DNA from 3 places in the Labrenzia sp. R5_0 genome. Region 3 is predicted to be linked to each of the others. Evidence: predicted binding sites of a transcription regulator. Region 3 holds the regulator's gene; each other region holds the start of a gene.
The links. Region 3 encodes PhoB, which activates phosphate uptake and scavenging genes when phosphate is short. Its sites were predicted from a motif close to TGTCATNNANCTGTCAT; they were not measured.
Positions count from the first base shown of each region.

Region 1: the regulator PhoB is predicted to act here: its motif matches at 723-739, upstream of J7447_RS04740 (DapH/DapD/GlmU-related protein).
Region 2: the regulator PhoB is predicted to act here: its motif matches at 973-989, upstream of J7447_RS21935 (DUF2794 domain-containing protein).

Region 1 is NZ_JAGHRK010000001.1:1,022,744-1,024,944, reverse strand. Features, by position in the region: gene phnC (phosphonate ABC transporter ATP-binding protein) at 1-405, opposite strand, end outside; gene J7447_RS04740 (DapH/DapD/GlmU-related protein) at 805-1,431, shown strand; gene J7447_RS04735 (helix-turn-helix transcriptional regulator) at 1,520-2,089, shown strand; gene J7447_RS04730 (HD domain-containing protein) at 2,079-2,201, shown strand, end outside.
Region 2 is NZ_JAGHRK010000004.1:430,611-432,811, forward strand. Features, by position in the region: gene J7447_RS21930 (PLP-dependent aminotransferase family protein) at 1-593, shown strand, start outside; gene J7447_RS21935 (DUF2794 domain-containing protein) at 1,058-1,447, shown strand; gene J7447_RS21940 (Bax inhibitor-1/YccA family protein) at 1,763-2,201, opposite strand, start outside.
Region 3 is NZ_JAGHRK010000001.1:247,036-249,236, forward strand. Features, by position in the region: gene pstB (phosphate ABC transporter ATP-binding protein PstB) at 1-131, shown strand, start outside; gene phoU (phosphate signaling complex protein PhoU) at 163-858, shown strand; gene phoB (phosphate regulon transcriptional regulator PhoB) at 939-1,640, shown strand; gene J7447_RS01160 (GcrA family cell cycle regulator) at 1,967-2,201, opposite strand, start outside.

The DNA.
Region 1 (2,201 bases), 780 kb from region 3:
GGCAATGCCCAGTCTGTCGAGCGCACCAAGCGCGGAATTGACGTCTTCCTGGCTGAAGATGTTGAAGAGGCTCTTCAAGGTGCCGTGACCGTTGAGGCGCCCCAACATGACGTTGGTGACAACATCCAGGCGCGGCACCAGGTTGAACTGCTGGAACACCATGGCGCAGTCGCGCTGCCAGCGGCGCATCATGCCGCCTTTCAGGCTGAGAATGTCCCGGCCATCGAACAGGATCTGTCCGGCGCTGGCGGGGGTCAGCCGGTTGATCATGCGCAGCAAGGTTGACTTGCCGGCACCGGAGCGACCGATGATCCCGACCATCTGCGGTTTTTCGATATTAAAACTTACTTTGTTGACCGCGGTCCGAGACCCGAAGGTCTTGGTGACTTCCTGAAATTGAATCACGCGCCAGCCCTGTCCGTTGTGTTCGTCGTGCTGCGCGACAAGAGCCACCGGACCATTACAGAAAAATGACATTCCTTTGTCGGGGAGCCCAAAATTTTATGACAAATCAATGACATCCCTGCCTGAAGCATCGGCAGAACAACCATCTCCGTCGGGAATTCCGCAGCGCTCTCAGCGCTTTCCGAGCCCCCTTGGCGTCACACATGCCTGGCTGAAATTTACTCGGAAATCAGTGCTCAAATACAAGGCTTCTACCCGCCAAATGCCGTTTTCACCGCTGTGGATGCATGCAAAAAAAGTAACGGGAGTCACGCCAGTGTCATCAAAGCGTCACGACCGGCGCCAGCAACACGGCTACAAACCGTTTCCGCACTCCTTCCAACGCTATATGGAGCATCCATGTCCGCCCCGACCCAGAAGCCTTCCCTGACCGAAGCCCCGAACATTCACCCGGAGGCCAGGGTGCTGAATTGTGATCTCGGCATCTGGACCGAGGTTGGCGCACGCACGGAAATGCGCGAAAGCAGCATGGGGGACTATTCCTATATCGTGCAGGAAGGTGATGTCGTCTGGTCGACCATCGGCAAGTTCTGTTCCATCGCCCGCCGCGTCCGCATCAATCCGGGAAACCACGCAACCTGGCGCGCCTCCCAGCATCACTTCACCTACCGCGCTGCTGCCTATGACCTTGGCGAAGACGACGCGGATTTCTTCCAGTGGCGCAAGGACGACTGGGTCACCATTGGCCATGATGTGTGGATCGGCCACAATGTCACGGTGCTTGCCGGCGTCTCGATCGGCACCGGAGCTATTGTTGCAGCCGGGGCAGTCGTTTCCAAGGATGTCGCCCCCTACACCGTTGTTGGCGGTGTGGCCGCCAGGGAAATCAAACGGCGTTTTACCGAACAGCAGGAACAGGCGCTGATCGATATCTCCTGGTGGGACTGGTCCCATGAAGAGCTGAAGCAGCGGCTGCCCGATTTTCGCAAGTTGTCGATCGACGCGTTCATCGAGAAGTATCGCTGATCCTGCAGGTGGCGCGGACACCTGCTCAGGTGAGCCGTGCCTTCTTTTCCCGCTGCAAAAAATTCCCGGGACGCGTTACACTTGCACCATGCAAACAGAAACCGCCGTTCTTGAAAGCAGTCTTGGACCGTCGCTGCGGCGCTGGCGCGTACTGAACCGGGTCAAGCAGGAAGCTCTGGCGTATGAACTCGGCGTCTCGCAGACGAGGATATCGCGCTGGGAGAGTGGCAAGTTGCAGCCGGACGACAGCAACAGGGCGAAGATCACCCGTCTGCTGAGGGCACGTCCGGAGAGCGCCGCCGACAAGGCCCTGCTTGATCTTGTCTCCCGGTCCGCGATTCCCGTGCATCTGGTCTGCGACCTCACACACAGGCTGCTGGCCATGTCCGTACCGCGTGCCTGCGAATGGCGCGCACCGGTGAACGAGTTTCTGAACCGGCCCCTGTGGCGTTTTGCGTCCGAAGGCATCCGGGCAACAGAGCACAGACTGACAGACTATGGCTGGTTCGAGCCGGATGCTCCTGACATTGTCTACCGAACGGAACACGTCGATTTCCCGGAAATGACCATCCCGGAGAGCATCATCCGGATTTCGCGCCTGCCGCTGTCAGACGGACGGTTTGCGCGGCTGGTCCGTGAAGAACAGGATGCTGCATAAATTATGCGGTAACTCGTCTGGCGCGGTGGCCCGCAATAATCTGGCCACCATGACAAAGACGCCCCCTTCCCTCGATCTTCCTGAAATTTCCCACACCAGACTGACGGGCCTG
Region 2 (2,201 bases), on a different contig from region 3:
TGATGCAGCTTGCCGAGCGCTGGGGGTTTCTCCTCGTTGAAAACGATGCGCTTGCCGACATTCTTCCGGCCACGCTGCCAAGGCTGGCAGCGCTGGACCAGCTGGAGCGGGTGCTTTATCTCGGCACCTTTTCCAAGACGCTGTCGGCCAGTCTCAGATGCGGTTACGTGGCTGGAAATCCGGACATCATCCGCCAACTTGCCGATATCAAGATGCTGACGGTGGTCAATTCATCCGACCACGTCGAACGCTTTGTGTTCAATCTGATGCAGGCCGGCCATTATCTGAGACATCTGCGGCGTCTCAGGAGCCGGGTGGAAGACGCCTACAAGGCATCCTTCGGGACGCTGGAGGCGATCGGGTTGTCTGTGCGTGAGTGCTCCATACCCGGGTTCTATCTCTGGGTGGAGTTTCCCGATGATGTGGATGAAAGGGAACTGTGCGCCGCTGCCAGCAAGCAAAGCATCTTCATTGCGCCGGGCGCCGTCTTTTATCCGAACCGCGAGACCCGGCAGAAGCCGGCAATGCGGGTCAATGTCGCCTATGGAACCGATGCGCGGTTCCTGTCGTTCCTCAGGGATTTTCTGAAGTAGTTTGAAAGCAGAAGAACAGGCAGGTCCACAAATGAAAAGGGCCGGCATAATGCCGGCCCTTCAGTTGCCCTGATGTTTGACTCACTAAATCTGGTTGGCCAGTAAAAACCCCGGGGGGCTGGGGGGCTAATGCATTCCGCGGCTTCTACGGGCCATACCCATCAGGGTATGATCCTAATATGGGTGTCTAAAATGGCTGGCCAAGGGCTGGAATGCGGCAAAATCAAGGAAATTTATGCATTCTTTCTTGGCAAAGTGCCGTTGCGTTCGTTTTTGCACTTCTTCCCGTAAAACTTATTGGCAAAATTACTCTGGTTTCGGACCTCTGTCTGTCAATATGACGTTGCGGGCTTGCCAGAATGGCTAAAGAAGACGCATCATGACAGCCAGGTGACAGGCGTCTCCCGACGATTCTCTTGTCGGTTACCTGTCAGCAGCGAAACCGCGAACGGAATGGAGGCGGAATGAGCGAAGCCGACGACAGCGCGTTTCAGCGTGGTGCGGGTGCAAGCCCGTCGCCACAACATCAACCGGCTCCCCCTCCCAAACCCATTGTTGCATTCAACAGGCGCGAACTCGATGTCATTCTGAGGCTCTACGGGCGCATGGTCGCCGACGGCGAGTGGCGAGACTATGCCATCGACCTCCTGAAGGACCGGGCAATCTTCTCCGTGTTTCGCAGATCTTCCGAAATGCCGCTTTACAGGATCGAGAAGGACCCGAAGCTGGCCCGCCGCCAGGGCGCTTATTCGGTCGTGGCGACCGGGGGCATGATCCTGAAGCGTGGCCACGATCTGGCGCAGGTGCTGAGGGTTCTGGAGAAGAAAAAACATCTTCGGGTGGTCGACGCCTGACCAGGCATTCGGTCAGTTAGCTGATGACCGGGTGAGGTTCATTTCCCCTGCGTTGATCCGGTCACAGGCATTTCCTTGATAGTCGCATCAATGACCGGCTGATGCTGGTCGGTTACCCGCTGGCCGCGGACCAGACGATTGGTTCGGCCAAGCCTGGCAGCGCAGTGTTCTGCCGCTTCATTCCATTGATTTGCGCAAGGCTTGCGTTGACGCCCATTGGCGCAAGTGTCGGCGTGCGATGTGTCGGACAGTCGTTCGGCCACAAAAAAGCCCGGCACAAGGCCGGGCTTTTCCGTTTGTTCAGTTTGGCTGCGCTTAGTCGCGGTTGCCGAACAGCTGCAGCAGCATGATGAACAGGTTGATGAAGTCGAGGTACAGACGCAGCGCGCCCATGACGGACTTCTTCGTAGCGACTTCACCGCTGTCGCCTTCGTAGTACATTTCCTTGATCTGCTGGGTGTCGTAGGCGGTCAGGCCGGCGAACACCAGAACACCGATCACGGAGATGGCGAACTGCAGGGCGGAAGATGCCATGAAGATGTTGACCAGCGACGCGATCACGATACCGATCAGGCCGATGAACAGGAACGAGCCCCAGCCGGAGAGGTCCTTCTTCGTGGTGTAGCCGAACAGGCTCAGCGCACCGAAGGTACCGGCGGTGATGAAGAAGACCTGAGCGATCGAGCCCGGGGTGTAGACCAGGAAGATCGAGGACAGGGAGATACCCATTACGGATGCGTAGACCAGGAAAAGG
Region 3 (2,201 bases):
CTGCCCGTGTGTCTCAGCGTACCGCGTTCTTTCACCTGGGTGTTTTGGTGGAGGAAGGTCTGACGGAGGACATCTTTACCAATCCGAAGGACAAGCGTACGCAGGACTATATTACGGGCCGCTTCGGCTAAGCATTTTTTAGGTTTCTGAAGGGGACACAGGATGTCTGAACATACAGTCTCGGCTTACGATGACGAACTGACGGCCATGGCCGGCAAGGTTGCCGAAATGGGTGGTATTGCCGAAAAGGCTTTCGCCGATGCGGTGTCCGCGCTGGTGTCGCAGGATCTGGAGCTTGCCAAGGCGACGATCAAGGGCGATGTCCGTCTGGACAGCCTTTACAACGAACTTGAAGTGAAGCTGATCGAGCTGATCGTCCGCCGCCAGCCGATGGGGCAGGACCTGCGTGAAATCACTGCCGCAACGCGCATTGCCAATGACCTGGAGCGTGTTGGCGATCTTGCCAAGAACGTTGCCAAGCGCGTCATCGCCATCGACAGCGACTTGCAGTCCAAGAAGCTCGCGATCGGTGTGGAGCACATGACGGAACTCGCTCTTTCGCAGCTCAAGCAGGTGCTGGATGCCTACGCCCGAAAGGATGCGGAAGCCGCCCGCCGGGTTCAGGAAGCCGACGCCGAGGTCGACGCGATCTACACGTCGATCTTTCGCGAACTCCTGACCTACATGATGGAAGACCCGCGGGTCATTACCCAGTGCGTCCATCTCTTGTTCTGCGCAAAGAACATCGAGCGCATCGGCGATCACGCGACGAACATCGCCGAGAACGTCTACTACATGGTCACTGGCGAGCGTTTGCCGGAAGACCGGGCAAAGGTCGACGAAACAGGCGCGGTCTGACCCGCCGGTAATCGTCGGATTTGCTGAAGATCTTAACGGCCGGCGCTTCGGCGCCGGTTGCGGTAATTGGAGCGAGATGTATGCCGAAGGTGCTCATCGTTGAAGACGAAGAACCGCTCAGCCTTCTATTGAGATACAATTTGGAAGCGGAAGGGTACTCGGTCGAGTCCTGTGTCCGGGGTGACGAGGCGGAAATCCGCCTGCGGGAAAGCCTGCCGGATCTGTTGCTGCTCGACTGGATGCTGCCGGGCCTGTCCGGAATTGAACTGTGCCGCCGCCTGCGGGCGCGCGAGGACACCGAGCGCCTGCCGGTCATCATGCTGACGGCACGCGGTGAGGAAGCAGAGCGCATCCGCGGCCTGGCGACCGGTGCCGACGACTACGTGGTCAAGCCCTTCTCGGTACCGGAATTGATGGCCCGCGTGCGCGCCATCCTGCGCCGGGCAAGCCCGGAAGTGGTGTCCAGCATGTTGCGGTCCGGCGATATCGAACTGGATCGCGAAACGCACCGCGTTCGCCGCAACACCAAGGAAATACACCTGGGGCCGACGGAATTCCGCCTGCTGGAATTCCTGATGACATCGCCTGGCCGTGTCTTCTCCCGCGAACAACTGTTGGATGGGGTCTGGGGTCACGATGTCTACGTGGACGAACGCACTGTCGATGTTCACGTCGGTCGCTTGCGCAAGGCTCTGAACAAGGGCAAGGCGAAGGATCCTATCCGTACCGTCCGTGGTGCCGGATACGCCTTCAATGACCAGTTCACCTCTGCCACTGCCTGAGGGCAACTTGCAGAATGGAATTAAGGAGCCCGCTTTCAAGCGGGCTTTTTGTTTCTCAGCGGTTATGTGCCTTTCGCGGAGCAAGGTTCTCTTCTGCGACCACCCCATCAGTTGTGTCGGTGTCGGGGCTGATCCTGCGGTCCCTGTCGTGGCGGAGCGGTCAAACAAGGTTTGATTTGATGGGGCGGAAACGGCATGGAGCGGTGCCAAGAACAAGCCGTGGGAGGTCACTGTTCGGGGTCGGGCATCTGGTCAATGGAAGGCCCAAACAAAAAAAGCCCGCCAAATCGGCGGGCTTTCTCATGAATTGGTTAGGTGCGAGGCTATCAGCCTGCCTGAGCCATCGTCTTGCGATCGCGGCGGCGGTCGGCGACCGGCTGATACGCGATCTTGCAGTGATGAGCGCAGTAGGGGACGCCGGCATCGGATTGGCGGCCGCAGAAGTAGAAGTCGTCGGTCGCCGGGTCGCCAATCGGCCATTTGCAGGTCCGCTCGGTCAGCGTCAGGATGGTAGCCCGCTGCGAGATCGGAACAAGTTCTGCAATCGGCTCTACGCGCGGC